One region of the Desulfovibrio sp. X2 genome, then DNA from elsewhere that is predicted to be linked to it. Evidence: predicted binding sites of a transcription regulator. Region 1 holds the regulator's gene; each other region holds the start of a gene.

The links. The regulator sigma-54, encoded in region 1, starts transcription at its own class of promoters, with help from an activator protein. The targets are predictions, from matches to a motif close to CTGGCACGGNNNNTGCTT.
Region 2: a site for sigma-54 is predicted at 2,179-2,196, ahead of DSX2_RS04145 (glutamine synthetase III). Genes of this name have one in related genera too.
Region 3: a site for sigma-54 is predicted at 1,752-1,769, ahead of prsT (XrtA/PEP-CTERM system TPR-repeat protein PrsT). Genes of this name have one in related genera too.
Region 4: a site for sigma-54 is predicted at 2,505-2,522, ahead of DSX2_RS03075 (Flp family type IVb pilin). Genes of this name have one in related genera too.

Annotation. Positions count from the first base shown of each region.
Region 1 is NZ_ATHV01000022.1:23,298-27,185, forward strand. It holds gene DSX2_RS08570 (LptA/OstA family protein) at 1-663, shown strand, start outside; gene lptB (LPS export ABC transporter ATP-binding protein) at 667-1,392, shown strand; gene rpoN (RNA polymerase factor sigma-54) at 1,618-3,060, shown strand; gene raiA (ribosome-associated translation inhibitor RaiA) at 3,085-3,630, shown strand; gene DSX2_RS08590 (PTS sugar transporter subunit IIA) at 3,648-3,888, shown strand, end outside.
Region 2 is NZ_ATHV01000011.1:39,256-43,143, forward strand. It holds gene DSX2_RS04145 (glutamine synthetase III) at 1-2,049, opposite strand, end outside; gene DSX2_RS04150 (glutamine synthetase family protein) at 2,629-3,888, shown strand, end outside.
Region 3 is NZ_ATHV01000065.1:299,548-303,435, forward strand. It holds gene prsT (XrtA/PEP-CTERM system TPR-repeat protein PrsT) at 1-1,498, opposite strand, end outside; gene DSX2_RS16915 (SDR family oxidoreductase) at 2,114-3,145, shown strand; gene DSX2_RS18665 (PEP-CTERM sorting domain-containing protein) at 3,535-3,888, shown strand, end outside.
Region 4 is NZ_ATHV01000006.1:96,425-100,312, forward strand. It holds gene DSX2_RS03060 (type II and III secretion system protein family protein) at 1-745, opposite strand, end outside; gene cpaB (Flp pilus assembly protein CpaB) at 756-1,583, opposite strand; gene DSX2_RS03070 (prepilin peptidase) at 1,589-2,134, opposite strand; gene DSX2_RS03075 (Flp family type IVb pilin) at 2,248-2,424, opposite strand; gene DSX2_RS03080 (sigma-54 dependent transcriptional regulator) at 2,800-3,888, opposite strand, start outside.

The sequences.
Region 1 (3,888 bases):
CGCCTCGTGCTCTTCATGCTGGCGGCTCTCGTCGCCGCCGTGCCTGCGCCCCTCGCCTCGGCGCAGGGCAACGCCGTCCCCTCGTCCCTGCGGGGCGAGCAGGGCAAGGACATCCCCACGCACATAACGGCCGACAGGCTGACCTACAGCCAGGACCGGGACAGCGTGGTCTTCGAGGGCCACGTGCACGTGACCCGCGGCGAGATGCAGCTCTGGTCCGACCGCCTGACGGCCTACCTCGAGCCCAGCGAGCCCGAGCCCGCCAAGGGCAAGCAGGCGGTCGAGCCCCCGGCCGCGCCGCAGTCCCCCCTGGGCGGGAAAAAGGACGCCAAGATCAAGAGCGTGGTCGCCGTGGGCAACGTGCGCATGCAGCAGCAAGGCAGGCAAGGCTTCTGCGGCAAGGCCACCTTCCACGTGGAGGAGGGGCTTCTGGTCATGGAGGACAACCCCGTGATCCTGGACGGACGCAACAAGGTCACCGGCGAGGTCATCAAATTCTACACGCAGACCAACCGCAGCGAGGTCCTAGGCGGCAAGAAGCAGGTGGAGGCCACCTTCTTCACCAAGCAGGAATCCCTGAGTCCCACCGCCAAGCCGTCCGGAGACTCCAAGGCGCCCGATGCCGCGAAGCCCGCCGACGGCGCCGCGCCGGAGAAGCAGTAGCCCATGGTCAGCAGGCTCGAAGCGCGGGGATTGCGCAAGCAGTACGGCCAGCGGGAAGTGGTCAAGGGCGTTGATCTCGGCCTGGACCAGAACGAGGTCTTCGGCATTCTTGGGCCCAACGGCGCAGGCAAGACGACGACCTTCTACATGCTGCTCGGGGTCATCAAGCCGACCGAGGGGAAGGTCTTTCTGGACGACACGGAGCTGACGCACTGGCCGCTGCACCTGCGCGCCCGCGCCGGATTGTCCTACCTGCCGCAGGAGAGCTCCATCTTCAAGAAGCTCACCGTGCGCCAGAACATGGAGATCATCCTCGAGCACACCGGACTCTCGCGCAAGGAGCAGCGCGCGCGCTGCGACGCGCTCCTCGAGGAACTCGGCATCACGAGGCTCGAGAACTCCCGCGCCGTGCACCTCTCCGGCGGCGAGCGACGCAGGCTCGAGATCGCGCGGGCGCTCATCAGGAGCCCCAAGTTCATCCTCCTCGACGAGCCCTTCGCGGGCATCGACCCTCTGGCCGTGGACGACATCAAGGAGATCATCCGGGGGCTCAAGGACAAGGGCATCGGCATCCTCATCTCCGACCACAACGTGCGCGAGACCCTGTCCATCTGCGATCGCGCCTCCATCGTCTTCGAGGGCACGATCATCCTGACCGGCACTCCGCAAGAGATCGCGGCCAACCCGCGAGCGCGGAAGGTGTACCTCGGTGAGGAATTCTGCCTCTGATGGAATTTTCGTGCCAATGCCTCAGAAAAGCTCGCCGTTCAAGACTTGATCCGTTGCAACACCTTGCCGAGTGTGGCATATTTCCAGCACGGGATGTATCGGCCCCATGAATGTTTGGGGCGGTATTTCTGGCGCGTTTCCGCATGGGGTGGAAACGGGTCATTCCCTGGCCGGACTTTTGCCACTGCGCGGTAGTGCCCTCGGGCTCCGCGCGAGCTAGGACGCATGGCGCTCGAACTCAGACAGCAGCTCAAGCTTTCGCAACAGCTGGTGATGACCCCCCAGCTGCAGCAGGCCATCAAGCTCTTGCAGCTCTCCCGGCTCGAGCTGATGGAGACCGTGCAGCAGGAGTTGCTGGAAAATCCGTTTCTCGAGGAAGGCTTCGAGGAAGCGGAGAGCGAGCGCGAGTCCCCTGAGAACGCCCAGCCTGCGGAGGCCGAGGGCGTCGTCCACGAGATGCCCTCCGACGAGAAGAGTCTGCAGCGCGAAGCGGACTGGGACAACTACCTGGGCGACTTCGCCAGCGCCTCCCGCCAGTCCCAGATGCGCGAGCACGAGGCCCTCGACGAGGGGCTCTCCTTCGAAGCCCGCCTCACGGCCAAGCCGTCCCTCGATGGGCATCTGGCCTGGCAGACCCGCCTCTCGAATTTCACCGAAGAGGAGAAGGAGATCGCCGAGAACATCATCGGCAACCTCAACTCCTCCGGCTATCTTTCCTCCACGGTCGACGAGATCGCCCACGTCACCGGGAGCACTCCGGAGGCGGTGGAGTCGGTGCTCCTGCGCGTGCAGCGCTTCGACCCGGTGGGCGTGGCCGCCAGGGACCCGCGCGAATGCCTGCTGGTCCAGCTCGACGTCTACGGCTACGACGATCCGATCCTGCTCTCCCTGGTTTCCGACCATCTGGAGGACCTGGAGAAGAAGCGCTACAAGCCGCTTGCCCGCAAATTCAAGATCTCCCTGGAGGAACTCCGGGAATACCTGGACATCATCCAGACGCTCGATCCCATGCCCGGCTCGAGCTTCGGCTCGGGCGAGCCCATGTACGTCTCTCCGGACGCGTACGTGTACAAGTTCGACGACAACTTCGTCATCGTGCTCAACGAGGACGGGCTGCCCAGGCTGCAGCTCAACTCCCTGTACATGGACAGCCTGCAGGGCGGGAAGGGCAAGGACAAGGACTACTTCCAGGAGAAGGTGCGCTCGGCCGTGTGGCTGATGAAGAGCCTCTATCAGCGCCAGCGCACGCTCTACAAGGTCATCGAGAGCATCGTCCGCTTTCAGCGGGACTTCTTCGAAGAAGGCGTGACCCACCTGCGTCCCTTGATCCTCAAGGACGTGGCCGACGACATCGGGATGCACGAATCCACCGTCAGCCGCATCACGACCAACAAGTACGTGGCCACGCCGCACGGCATCTTCGAGCTCAAGTTCTTCTTCAACTCCGCCCTGAGCCTGGACGACGGAAGCGAGGTCGGCTCGGAGAGCGTCAAGGCGCTCATCAAGCAGCTCATCGGCGAGGAAGACGCGAAGCAGCCCCTGTCCGACGAACGGATCGTGGACATCCTGAAGGACAAGCTGCAGGTCAACATCGCGCGCCGCACGGTGGCCAAGTACCGCACGGCGCTCAACATTCCCTCGTCGAGCAAGCGCAAGCAGATTTTCTAAAGCCCCCGAACAAGGAGCGAGCATATGAACATTGCCTTCAACTTCAAGAACTTCGATCCTTCCGACCACCTCAAGGACTATGCGGAGAAGCGCTTCGAGAAGCTTGAGAAATATCTTGCCAACCACGATGCCGCCGAGGTTCAGGTGAACCTCTCGGTGGAGAAGATCCGCCAGATGGTCGAAGTCATCGTCTCCGACGACAACCTGCACCTTTCGGCCAACGAGTCCGCGGACGACATGTACTCGGCCATCGATCTCGTCGTGGACAAGATCGTGGCCCAGATGAAGCGCATCCGCGAGAAGCAGAAGAGCAAGCGTGCGGCCAAGACCGCGGACAAGTCCGTGCGTCACGAGGTCTTCAGCTTCGTGGGCGAGGGCGAGGACAAATCCAAGAGCATCGTGGCCACCGACAGCTTCAGCCCGAAGCCCATGGACATCGAGGAGGCCGCCATGCAGCTCGAGACCCTGGACTACGAGTTCCTGGTCTTCCGCAACGCTGAGACCGAGCGGGTGAACGTTGTCTACCGGCGCAGGGACGGCAACTTCGGCATCATCGATCCCGGCCTCTAGGCGACACGGCGAACGGCATGAAACTCGGTGATTATCTGAACCCCGGGCTTGTGCTGCCCGACCTCTCGGCGAGGAGCAAGGAAGCTGTCCTCGCCGAGATGGTCGAGCCCCTGGCACGCACGCATCCGGACATCGATCGGGAACGCGCCGTCAGCGTCCTTCTGGAGCGCGAACGGCTCGGGACCACGGGAATCGGGGACGGCATCGCCATCCCCCACGGCAAGATCGAAGGGCTCTCCGACATCGTCCTCGTGGCGG
Region 2 (3,888 bases), on a different contig from region 1:
CTTGGCCTCGGCGTGGGCGTCGCCGTTCTCCTTCTCGCAGAGCTTCTCCAGGGCGACGATGGCGTCCTGCAGGCCGCGCAGCTTGGCGGTGACCTCGTCCAGGGCGACGGAGCGGTACTCCTTGCCGATGGTCTTCAGGTTGGCGCAGGTGGCGGCCAGGTCGCTCTGGTAGCGGATGGCGCCGGGCAGGATCATGGTCTTGGCGATCTTGACGGCCAGGGCCGCCTCGGTCTTGATCGTGCGGCAGTAGTACTCGAAGTAGATCTCCTGGCGGGACTCGACCTCGCGCGGGGAGAGCACGCCGTACTTCTCGAAGAGGGCGATGGACTCCTTGGTGGTCAGGGCGGGCAGCGCCTCGGGGGTGTTGCGGAAGTTGGGCAGGCCGCGCTTCTCGGCTTCCTTGTGCCACTCCTCGGAGTAGCCGTTGCCGTTGAAGACGATGGCCTCGTGCTTCTTCATGATGTCCTGGATGACCTCGGTCACCGCCTGATTGAGCAGGGACTTCTTGCCGCCGGTCTTCTTCTCGAGCTCGGTGGCGATGAAGTCCAGGGACTCGGTCATCATGGCGTTCAGGGCCACCTGGGAGCCCGCGATGGACATGGCGGAACCCACGGCGCGGAACTCGAAGCGGTTGCCGGTGAAGGCGATGGGGCTCGTGCGGTTGCGGTCGCCCGGATCCATGGGCAGCGGCGGCAGGGTGTCCACGCCGACGTGCATGACGCCCTTGTTCTTGGAGGACTTGGCGCCGCCCTTCTTGATCTGCTCGAAGACGTCGGTGAGCATCTCGCCCAGGTAGATGGACATGATGGCCGGCGGCGCCTCGTTGGCGCCCAGGCGGTGGTCGTTGCCCGCGGAGGCCACGGTGGCGCGCAGCACGCCGCTGTATTTGTGGCAGGCGCGGATCATGGCGGCGCAGAAGACCAGGAACATGGCGTTGGCGTGCGGAGTGGCGCCCGGGTCGAAGAGGGAGCCCAGCTCGGCGTTGCCGATGGAGTAGTTGAGGTGCTTGCCCGAGCCGTTGATGCCGGCGAAGGGCTTCTCGTGCAGCAGGCAGGCCAGGCCGTAGCGGCGGGCCACGGAGCGCAGGGTGTGCATGACCATCTGGTTGTGGTCGGTGGCCATGTTGCCCTGCTCGTAGATGGGCGCGATCTCGTACTGGGCCGGGGCGACCTCGTTGTGACGGGTCTTGACCGGCACGCCGATCTTGTACAGCTCACGCTCGACTTCCATCATGCAGGCCAGGACGCGGCGGGGAATGGCGCCGAAGTACTGGTCCTCGAACTCCTGGCCCTTGGGCGACTTGGCGCCGAAGAGGGTGCGGCCGGCGATGTAGAGGTCCGGGCGGGCGAAGTAGAAATTGCGGTCGATCAGGAAGTACTCCTGCTCGGGACCGGCGAAGCAGGTGACCGGGGTCTCGGTCTGCTTGCCGAAGAGCTTGAGCACGCGCTGGGCCTGCTTGTTCAGGGACTGCAGGGAGCGCAGCAGCGGGGTCTTCTTGTCCAGGGCCTCGCCGGTCCAGGAGACGAAGGCCGTGGGGATGCACAGGAAGGTGCCGTTGGGGTTCTCCAGGATGTAGGCCGGGGAGGTCACGTCCCAGGCGGTGTAGCCGCGCGCCTCGAAGGTGGTGCGCAGGCCGCCGGAGGGGAAGGAGGAGGCGTCGGGCTCGCCCTGGATGAGCATCTTGCCGTCGAACTCGGCCATGGCCCCGCCCTTGCCGTCCGGGGTCAGGAAGGAGTCGTGCTTCTCGGCGGTCAGGCCGGTGAGGGGGTAGAAGACGTGGCAGAAGTGGGTGGCGCCCTTGGAGATGGCCCAGTCCTTCATGGCCTGCGCCACGACGTTGGCCACCGCGGGATCGAGCTCCTCGCCCATCTCGATGGTCTTCTTCAGCGACTTGTAGATCTCCTTCGGCAGCATGGCCTTCATGACCTTGTCGCCGAAGACGTTGCTTCCGAAGATCTCGGTCGCCGAAGTCTCCGCGAAATTCAGCGGCTCCGAGATGGGTTTGAAGTTCGTGACGGCGGCGATGGCATTCATACGTCCCTGGTTCATTCGACACTCCTCATTTTACGAGATGTGCCGCCGGACACGCCGGCGGCCTTGCGTTGCACGTCGGTGGCCCGGCACAGGGGGCGCCGGACCCTACCTCCAACCCCGGATACGGGAATGGGCATTCTTCTTAAACAAGAACCGGGCCATCCGCCGCATGGCTCATGATTTCAAGCTGTTAAGCAGAAAATGCCGCATCCGTTCAAAAGGAAATTTTACAAAAACGAAACGACTAAGGCAAGTGTGATTTGCGTTTTTGCCAAACAGCCTCCCCGCGGCATCTGTCTCCGGCCCTTCCCTGCCCCTTTTCCGGCCAGGGCCCAGAAGCCGCCGATCCCCTGCCTGCCTGGAACGGAAGGGGATGCGGGGGAGTGCCGCCGGATGGGGCGGCTCCCTTGACGATGGCGATGACATTTATGTCAAAAGAGAAAAGGCGGACAAATGCAGAAAATCTCTTACCAGCTGTAATAGCTTCCTTTTTCAGGATGGATTTTTTCACATATCCTTGGCATAGTCGGCGGGTATCGCCCCCGGCGACGGGGCCGTCCGTCAACACCAAACTTTCGAACAAGGAGCGGCTGCATGGAAACGCCCGTTTTCAACTGCAAGAACGCCGACGACGTACTCAAAGCGGTCCATGACTACAACGTCAGCTTTCTTCAGTTCTGGTTCGTGGACATCCTCGGAAACCTGAAGAGCTTCCAGGTGACCCCCTCCGAACTCGAAGGCGCCTTCGAGGAAGGCATGGGCTTCGACGGCTCCTCCATCCTCGGCTTCACCCGCATCGAGGAATCGGACATGGTCGCCTTCCCGGACCCGACCACGTTCCAGCTCGTGGCTTGGCGGCCCTCGGAGCGTCCCGTCGCGCGCATGTTCTGCTACGTGAAGAACCCGGACGGCACCCCCTTCGCAGGCGACCCCCGCTTCGTGCTCAAGCGCGTGCTGGAGAAGGCCGCGGCCAAGGGCTACACCATGTACGTGGGCCCCGAACTCGAGTTCTTCCTCTTCGCGAGCCCGAACGAGCCCCGCATCCTGGACGTGGGCGGCTACTTCGACGCCCCGCCGCTCGACCTCGGCAACGACATCCGCCGCGACATCATCTTCTCCCTCTCCCGCATGGGCATTCCGGTGGAATACAGCCACCACGAGGTGGCCCCCTCGCAGCACGAGATCGACCTGCGCTACCAGGAAGCCCTGCGCATGGCCGACACCGCCATCACCTACAAGGTGGTCATCAAGGAGACCGCGCGCAAGCACGGCTGCTACGCCACCTTCATGCCCAAGCCCCTCTTCGGGCAGAACGGCTCGGGCATGCACACCCACCAGTCGCTCTTCAAGAACGGCAAGAACGCCTTCTTCGACCCGGCCGAGAAGTTCAACCTCTCCCGCGACTGCAAGGCCTACATCGCGGGCATGCTCCGCCACGCCAAGGAATTCTGCGCCATCACCAACCCCATCGTGAACTCCTACAAGCGCCTCGTGCCCGGCTACGAGGCCCCGGTCTACGTGGCCTGGGCCAACCGCAACCGCTCCGCGCTCATCCGCGTGCCCATGTACAAGCCCGGCAAGGAGGCCGCCACGCGCATCGAGCTGCGCAGCCCGGACCCGACCTGCAACCCCTACCTGGCCTTCGCGGTCATGCTCGGCGCGGGCCTCAAGGGCATCGAGGAGGGCTACGAGCTGTCCACCCCGGTGGAGGAGAACATCTTCAAGATGAGCGACGCCGAGATGGTCGAGCGCGGCATCGCCTCGCTGCCCGGCAGCCTGTCCGACGCCCTGGACCACTTCGGGTCCTCGGACCTGATGAAGGACGTCCTGGGCGAGCACATGCACGCCGCCTAC
Region 3 (3,888 bases), on a different contig from region 1:
TCAGGAAGCCGGGGTCGGCCTGCTTGGCCTTGGCGATGTAGTCGTCGCAGGCCGCGAAGTCGCGCTTCTCGACCGCGTCGCGGGCCAGGGCGTTGTAGATCACGGCGTCGGTCTTCGTGCCGGTGAGCCCATCGGACAGGACCTTCTTGGCCTCGGCATCGCGCCCGGTGCGCTGGTAGAGGGCATGCAGCGCCAGCCTGGCGTCGATGGCCGGAGGACCGGCCTCGAGCGCATTCTTCAGATCCTGCTCGCCTTCGGGCTTGCCCATGGCCAGGCGCAGGAGGCCCTTCTTGAGCAGCAGCCCATAGTGCTTCGGCGCGAGAGACGACGCCTTGTCGTATCCGGCCAGGGCCTCATCGGCCTTGCCCTGCATGAGCAGGGCGTCGGCCTGCATGGCGTAGCCGCCCGGGTCCTGGGGGTTCAGGCGTTGCACGGCCTGGGCCTGGGCCAGGGCCTCGGGCGCGCGGCGCTGGCGCAGGAAGATATCGCCCAGAACCATGTGCGCGGGCAGGAAGGAAGGATTGTAGTCGACCACCGTCTGCAACTGGCTCACCGCCAGCTCCAGGCTGCCGGTCTGGTAGTAGCACAGGCCGAGCAGGTAGTAGCTCTCGAGGTCGGGCTGCAGCTGGATGGCCCTCTGGAAGGGCAGGATGGCGTCGTGGTAGTTCTTCTCCTTGTACAGGAGCAGGCCGCGCAGCTTGTAGCCCTCGGCCTTGTTCGGGTAGTCCTTGAGCATGGAGTCGGCCATGGCCTTGACCTTCTCGAGCTCGCCCTTGTCGACGAGGAGAGCGCCCGCCTTGTAGCGTGCCAGGAGATCGTTCGGGTAGAGGCCCGCGATCTTCGTGTAGGTGGCCAGCATCCCCTCGTTGTCGTGGTCGACGGCCTGCAGCTGCGCCAGGGCGTGCAGCGCGGGGTGGTCCTTGGGATCCTTCTTCAGGATGGAGTCCACCTCGGCGCGCGCGGCGGCGAAGTCCTGCATGTCCATGAGCGTCCGAACCAGGCCGAGCTGGGCCGAGATGCGGCCGGGCTCGAGGGCCAGGGACTGCTCCAGGTACTTCCTGGACTGCGCGAAGTCGCGGCGCAGCGCCGCTGAAAAGGCGAGCTGCTCGTAGACCGCCGCGTCCTTGGGATTGTCGGCCTGATACTTCTCGAGGAGCGGGACCGCCTTGTCCGGCTTGTTCTGCAGGTTGGCGATGCGTCCGAGCTCGAGGTTCACCCGCTTGTCATAGGGGTTCAGGAGCAGGACCTTCTGGAACTCCCGCTCGGCCTGGTCGAGCTTCTTCGTCTCGATGTAGGCGAGCCCCAGGTTGAACCTGGCGTCCACGTAGTTGGGGTCTTTCTCGAGGGCGTTCTTGTAATGGATGATGGCGCCGTTGTAGTTCCCTTCCTTGAAGAGGGACTCGCCCTTCGCGTTCAGGGATTCCTTGGTGTTGCTCTGGCAGCCGAGGAGCAGGAGCGCCAGTAGGCAGGACAGGATGATGGCGAGCTTCTTTTGCAAGTATTCCCCCCGGTGCCGGCTCCCGGATCGGACCCTATTTCCGTTCCGGGAGGTTTCATGCTGCGCCGGGCCGTCGCTTCCGGCCCATCGCCTTGTCGTTGTGTTCGTCGAGTCCGTCTTTCCCGGTTCCGCCGAGGGAAGGAGGCAGAGCCATCCGCCGTCCCGCCTCGCCTTTTTCGTCCTTCCGGCTTCGTTCCGGAGGCCTTGTCGCGAAACCCGGCGCCTGAAGACGCCGTATGGATCATCCCTCCTTGAGCGAAGACTGTGCCACTCCGGGAAAATAGCTGAATATTCGTTTGATTATGGCATGTTGTATTGAAATCGAGGACCGGGACGGAGCCAGAAAACCCCGTCCGCGCATCCGGTTTTTTCGGACAGGTCCGGGATAGGCATACTCCGCGAAAAATCCTGACCGTCGCGGCGAATTGCAAAAAACGGATTTGATTTCAGGCGATTGAGCGTATAAACGCATACAGGGACAGCGAAGCGGCTTCGAGAAGGCGCCGCCGGGAGGCCGGTTTCGGGCCGTTTCGGCCGAGTTCGCGGCTTGCACGGTTCTTGTAAGTCCGGGTCCGCCATCCGCTCAACACACGAACGCAAGGGGAACACATCGACATGGACAAGATTCGGACGGCCGTGCAGCGCAAATTTCCCGACCGCCCCGGACGGTGGCTGGTGACCGGCGCGGCCGGCTTCATCGGCTCGAACCTCGTCGAGGGGCTGCTCAAGCTGGATCAGGAAGTGGTCGGCCTGGACAACTTCTCCACCGGACACCAGGAGAACCTGGACGAGGTGCAGGGCCTGGTGGAGCCCGGGCAGTGGGCGCGCTTCAATATGATACGCGGCGACATCCGCGAGCCCGGGGACTGCGCCGCCGCGCTCGAGGGCGTGGACTGCGTGCTGCACCAGGCCGCGCTCGGCAGCGTGCCGCGCTCCATCGAGGACCCGGCCATGACCAACGCGAACAACGTGGACGGCTTCCTGAACATGCTCGTGGCCTCGCGCGAGGCCGGGGTGAAGAGCTTCGTCTACGCGGCCTCGAGCTCGACCTACGGCGACCATCCGGGCCTGCCCAAGGTCGAGGACAAGATCGGCAGCCCGCTCTCCCCCTACGCCGTGACCAAGCTGGTCAACGAGCTCTACGCCGACGTCTTCGGCAAGTGCTACGGCTTTCTGAGCGTCGGCCTTCGCTACTTCAACATCTTCGGCCCCCGCCAGGATCCGGAGGGCGCCTACGCCGCGGTCATCCCGCGCTGGTTCGCGGCGCTGCTCTCCGGCACCCAGCCCATGATCTTCGGCGACGGCCTGACCAGCCGCGACTTCTGCTTCGTGGACAACGCGGTGCAGGCCAACATCATGGCCGCCTGCTGCGAGGCGCCCGAGGCCAGGGGACAGGTCTACAACGTGGCCTTCGGTGAACGCACCTCGCTCAACGAGCTCTTCGTCATGATCCGCGACCTCGTGGGCAAGGTCAGGCCCGAGGCGCTGTCCGTGGACGCCGAATACCGCTCCGAACGCCCGGGCGACGTGCGCCACTCCCTGGCGGACATCGGCAAGGCCCGCTCGCTGCTCGGCTACGAGCCCGTCTACTCGGTGCGCGACGGCCTGCACATGGCGGCGGAGTGGTACATCCGCTCGCTCGGCTAAGGCCGCGCCCAAGCAGGGCCGCGCTTCGCTGACGGAACTTGACGCAACCCGACCCGATCCGACCTGTTTTGCCCGGTTTTGCCGGGTTTCAAGCCGCCCCGGCCCCGCCTGGGCGGCTTCGTTTTGCCACCAAGCGACTCTCCGCTCCCCTCTCCCTGCCCCTCAGAAAACACGGTTTCTCTCTCCATCCATTCGATATGACTTGAATTGCCCTTTACAGAAATCGGCCGATGAATCCCCAGGATCTGTCGCATCCCCTTACACGGTTGCCACCGACAATCAAAAAAAGCGTACGATTAAAGACTGATAGAAAAGGGAACACCACCTGCACAAGAAAGCGCGACAGGCAGCCTGAACACACCCGTCACTTTCTTTTGAGGAGGAAAACCATGAACCGCATCATCAAGCTTCTGCCTTTCAGCATCGCGGCCCTGCTGCTCCTGGCCGGGAGCGCGTTCGCCTACCCCATACTCGGCAGCGGGACCAACCTGATCGAGTTCAAGGCGTGGGAGAACGTGACCAACCTGGCCGAAGACAACACCATCCAGGTCGGCACCATCTTCTACGGCGTCGCCCGGGCCCAGGCCATCTCCAACGAGGGCACGGTGGTCTGGAACTCAGACGACGTGGGCCCGACCTACGACACCCTGACCGCCTACTTCGTCTATGAAGTGGTCGGCATCGACACCGCCACCAACACCCTCATCTTCGGCGTGTCCTCCTACGATCCCAACGGCGTCCTC
Region 4 (3,888 bases), on a different contig from region 1:
TCAAGGCGTCGATGAAGGCGCTCCAGTAGGCCCCGCCCTGCTTGAAGGTGAAGGCCATGTCCACGTCGTTGGAGAGGATGAACTTGCCTTCCTTGTCGAAGGCAGTGAGCTGGTTGAGGAAGGTGTGGAAGACCTGCCCGTGCAGGAGCTGTCCCTCGAAGGCGTAGGCGAGGTTGATGCCCAGGCGCCTGGCCAGGGTGCGGCTCATCTCGGCCACGCGGACCTCGAGCATGACCTGCTGCACGCCGCCCACCCGCATGAGATTGACCACCTTCTTGGGGGCGTAGGCCTCGGCCAGGGTCACGGCCGAGGAAAGGGAGGCGGCGCTGCTGGCCGTGCCGGAAAGGGTCACGGAGTCGCCCGCCACCATGACGTGGATGCCGCGCTCCTCGGGCAGGATCTTGTGCAGCATCTCTTTGAGCGGCGTCACGTCCGGGGTCACGATCAGGTCGTAGACCGCGGACACGCGGCCGCTCGCGACCCACACGGTCAGGCTGGTGGAGCCGGTCTTCTTGGCGTTCAGGTAGATCTGGCGCGGCGAGAGCAGCATCACGTCGGCGATGTCCGGCGAGGCCAGGGCCACGCGCGAGACGTTCTCGGGCACGTTCAGGACCAGGGAATGCCCGGTGGTGAGGTCCACCCGTGTCGGCGTGATGCCGGTGGCGTCGGCCGGAACGGCGTGGGCCTCGGTGCCGGCCAGGAAAACAAGAATCAGGGCTATGAGGATGATGCGTCCGGTGGACATGGCACGTCTCCTAGAAAGACAGCTTCTTGCGCGCGCTGCCGGTGATGATCTCGACCTGCATCAGCTTCCTGCCGTGCACGACCTTGCGCGCAGGTGAGAGCGCCGAGAGGGTCTGGGGCACGTCCGCGCCGCTCGTCAGCACCTTGCTATCGTCCAGCGTGCTGCGCAGGGCGAAGTTGAGCATGCCCTTGGAAGCGGCAAGAGCCAGGCGCTCCGACTCCTCGGGAGTGACCTCCAGGGTGTAGACGTCCACGGGAGCCGCCTTGCCGTCTTCGCCGGCATCGAGCTTCTCGCCCGTGGCCAGCACCAGGATGTTCTCGAGCACGATCTTGCTGAAGGGATGGGGATGTTCGGCCCCATGGCCCTTCTTGCCGTCGTTGTCCATGGTCACGAGCACGTCCACGCGGTTGCCGGGACGGACGAAGCCCGCGAGCCCCATGACCTTGTTGCCCATCACGGACACGGCGCGGTGGCCGGGATCGATGAGCGCGCTCACGCCGCCCATGGCGATGGCGTTATCGGCCAGCTTGGCGCGGGTCACGGGCTCGCCCTGGCTGAGGGGAGCGACCAGGACCCTGCCGTCGAGCTCCTTGAGGTCGGAGAAGGACTGGTCCGGGACGCTCTCCTTCAGATAGGGCACTGTCTTGAGCATCCCCGGGGCGATCTTGGTGCCCGGGGACAGGATGCGCGACGCCACGACCACAGGCGAGGTCTCGGGGGCCACGGCAGGCTTTTCGGCCGTCCTCACAGAGGCCATCCAGTACAACGCGATGCCGCCGGCCATGAGGGCCATGAAGGCGGCGACGCCGATCTGCAGAAAAGTCTTCCCCTTGCTCATGACGGCTATCCCAGGTGCAGCAGGTCAGGGGTCCAGACGGCCATGGCCATGCGGGCCCAGCAGCCGGCGGCGATGGCCAGGCCGTAGCACAGACGGGGCAGGCGGGTGTCGTCCGTCGGAGCGGTCCAGGTCAGGCTGCCCGTGGCCGCGGTCAGAAGGAGCGAGTCCTTGAGCGCCAGCAGGCGGGCGCGGAACGCGGTGCGGCGGCAGCAGATCACGGCCAGCGCGTACACGCCGCCGAAGAGGCTCGTCAGGATGAAGGCCTCGACGATCCACCACGTTCCCATGACCGCCCCGGCCGCGGCGAGGAGTTTCACGTCGCCCGCGCCCATGACGCCCATGAGGAACGGCAGGAGCATGAGGCCGAAGCCCACGCCGAGCCCGGAAAGAGAAAAGAGGAATCCACCGGAGCCGCCGAGGATGCCGTGCGCCGCAAGGGCGACGACCATGGCGGGATAGGTCAGCCAGTTGGGAATGCGCTGCTCGCGGACGTCCGTGACGCAGGCGATGGCGAGAACGATCGAAAGAAAACCGTTGAGCGCGATGTCCATGTCTCCCCCTAGGTTCGCGCGTGAGCCTCAGAAGCGATGTGAAAGGGGTGGCACCTGGCGGTTGATCGCCCGGGCGCCACCCCTTTCGCGACGAGGCGAATGTCCTGGCCTGCCTAGCTGGCGGGCGTGACGCTCATCTTGCTCGCGATCTGGTTGAAGGTGTTGGACACGTTGGTGCCCAGGGTGGTGACGGCGGTCACGATGGCGGCGGCGATCAGGGCGGCGATCAGGCCGTACTCAAGAGCGGTGGCGCCTTCGTCGTTGCGGATCAGCTTCATGATGGTCTTCATTGTGTTCCTCTCCTTGAATGAATGGTGTTCTGAAATTTTCCAGGTGGGGGGGCCATTTCCCCGTGCCGATGCCCTCTTAAAGGCAACCTGCGTGCCAACCCCGTCCGAGACGGAAGAAAATCCCGCAGAATATTTAAAAATTGTTTAATTACGGTATGATATATGACTGAGCGCAACGCACAGAAATACGTGCACCCCTCTTCTGGGCGCTACCGATAGCGGAAATCGATCCATTATTCAGGGAGAAGAAAGAAAGGAAAGAAGCTTTTTAAACGGCTGTTCAGATATATAAGATTTTGAAATTTCAGGATAAATATGGCAGTACAAGAAACAGGGAGTCATCCATTATAAATAGAAAGGCTGTCGTGAGGCGCATCACTCCATTGAAGTCGGGTCGATGGAGTGCTTCTGAAGCTTGTTCCAGAGGTTCTTGGCGGAGATGCCGAGCAGCTTAGCCGCCTCGGTCTGCACGCCGCCCGCCTGGCGCAGGGCGGAAAGGATGAGGTTCTTCTCGTAGAGGGTCACGGCCTCGCGCAGGGGCAGGGAGGGATCCACCTGCATGGGGACGGCGGCCGGGGCCGTGTCCCTGCTGCGCGCGCCGCCGTATCCGAAATCGATGTCTTCGGCGCTGATCTCCTCGCCGTGGCGGAAGATGGCCGCGCGCTCGAGCACGTTGGCCAGTTGGCGCACGTTGCCGGGCCAGTCGTAGTCGAACAGGGCGCGCATGGCCTGCGAGGAGAGGCGGGGCAGCCCGGTCTTGAGCTTGGCCGCGAGCCGCGTGAGGAAGAACTCCGCGAGCTGGGGCAGGTCGTCCTTGCGCTCGCGCAGGGGAGGTAGGTGTATGGACGCCACGTTGAGGCGGTAGAAGAGGTCCTCGCGGAACTTGCGCTCCTTGACCTGCGCGGCCAGATCCACGTTGGTGGCGGCCACGATGCGCACGTCGCAGGCGATGGGGCGCGAGCCGCCCACGCGCTCGATCTGCTTGAGCTCCACGGCGCGCAGGAGTTTGGGCTGGAGATGCAGAGGCATGTCGCCGATCTCGTCGAGCAGGATGGTTCCGCCCGAGGCCAGCTCGAACTTCCCGCGCCGCGTGGCCAGGGCTCCCGTGAAGGCGCCCTTCTCGTGGCCGAAGAGCTCGCTCTCCAGCAGGTTCTCGGGGATGGCCGCGCAGTTGACCTTGACGAAGGGGCCCTCCGCCCGGGCGGACAGCGCGTGGACCGTGTCGGCCACGAGCTCCTTGCCCGTGCCGGTCTCGCCGATGACCAGGACCGTGGAGTCCAGCGGCGCGACGCGCTCGATCAGATCCTTCACCCGCCACATGGCCTCGCCCTGGCCGATGATCCGGCCGAGCGGCCCCTCCTTGTCCAGGGTGCGGCGCAACGAGCGCACCTGCCGCTGCAGGCGCTGTTTCTCCAGGGCGCGGCGGATGACGATCTCCATCTCGGCCAGGGAGAAAGGCTTGGT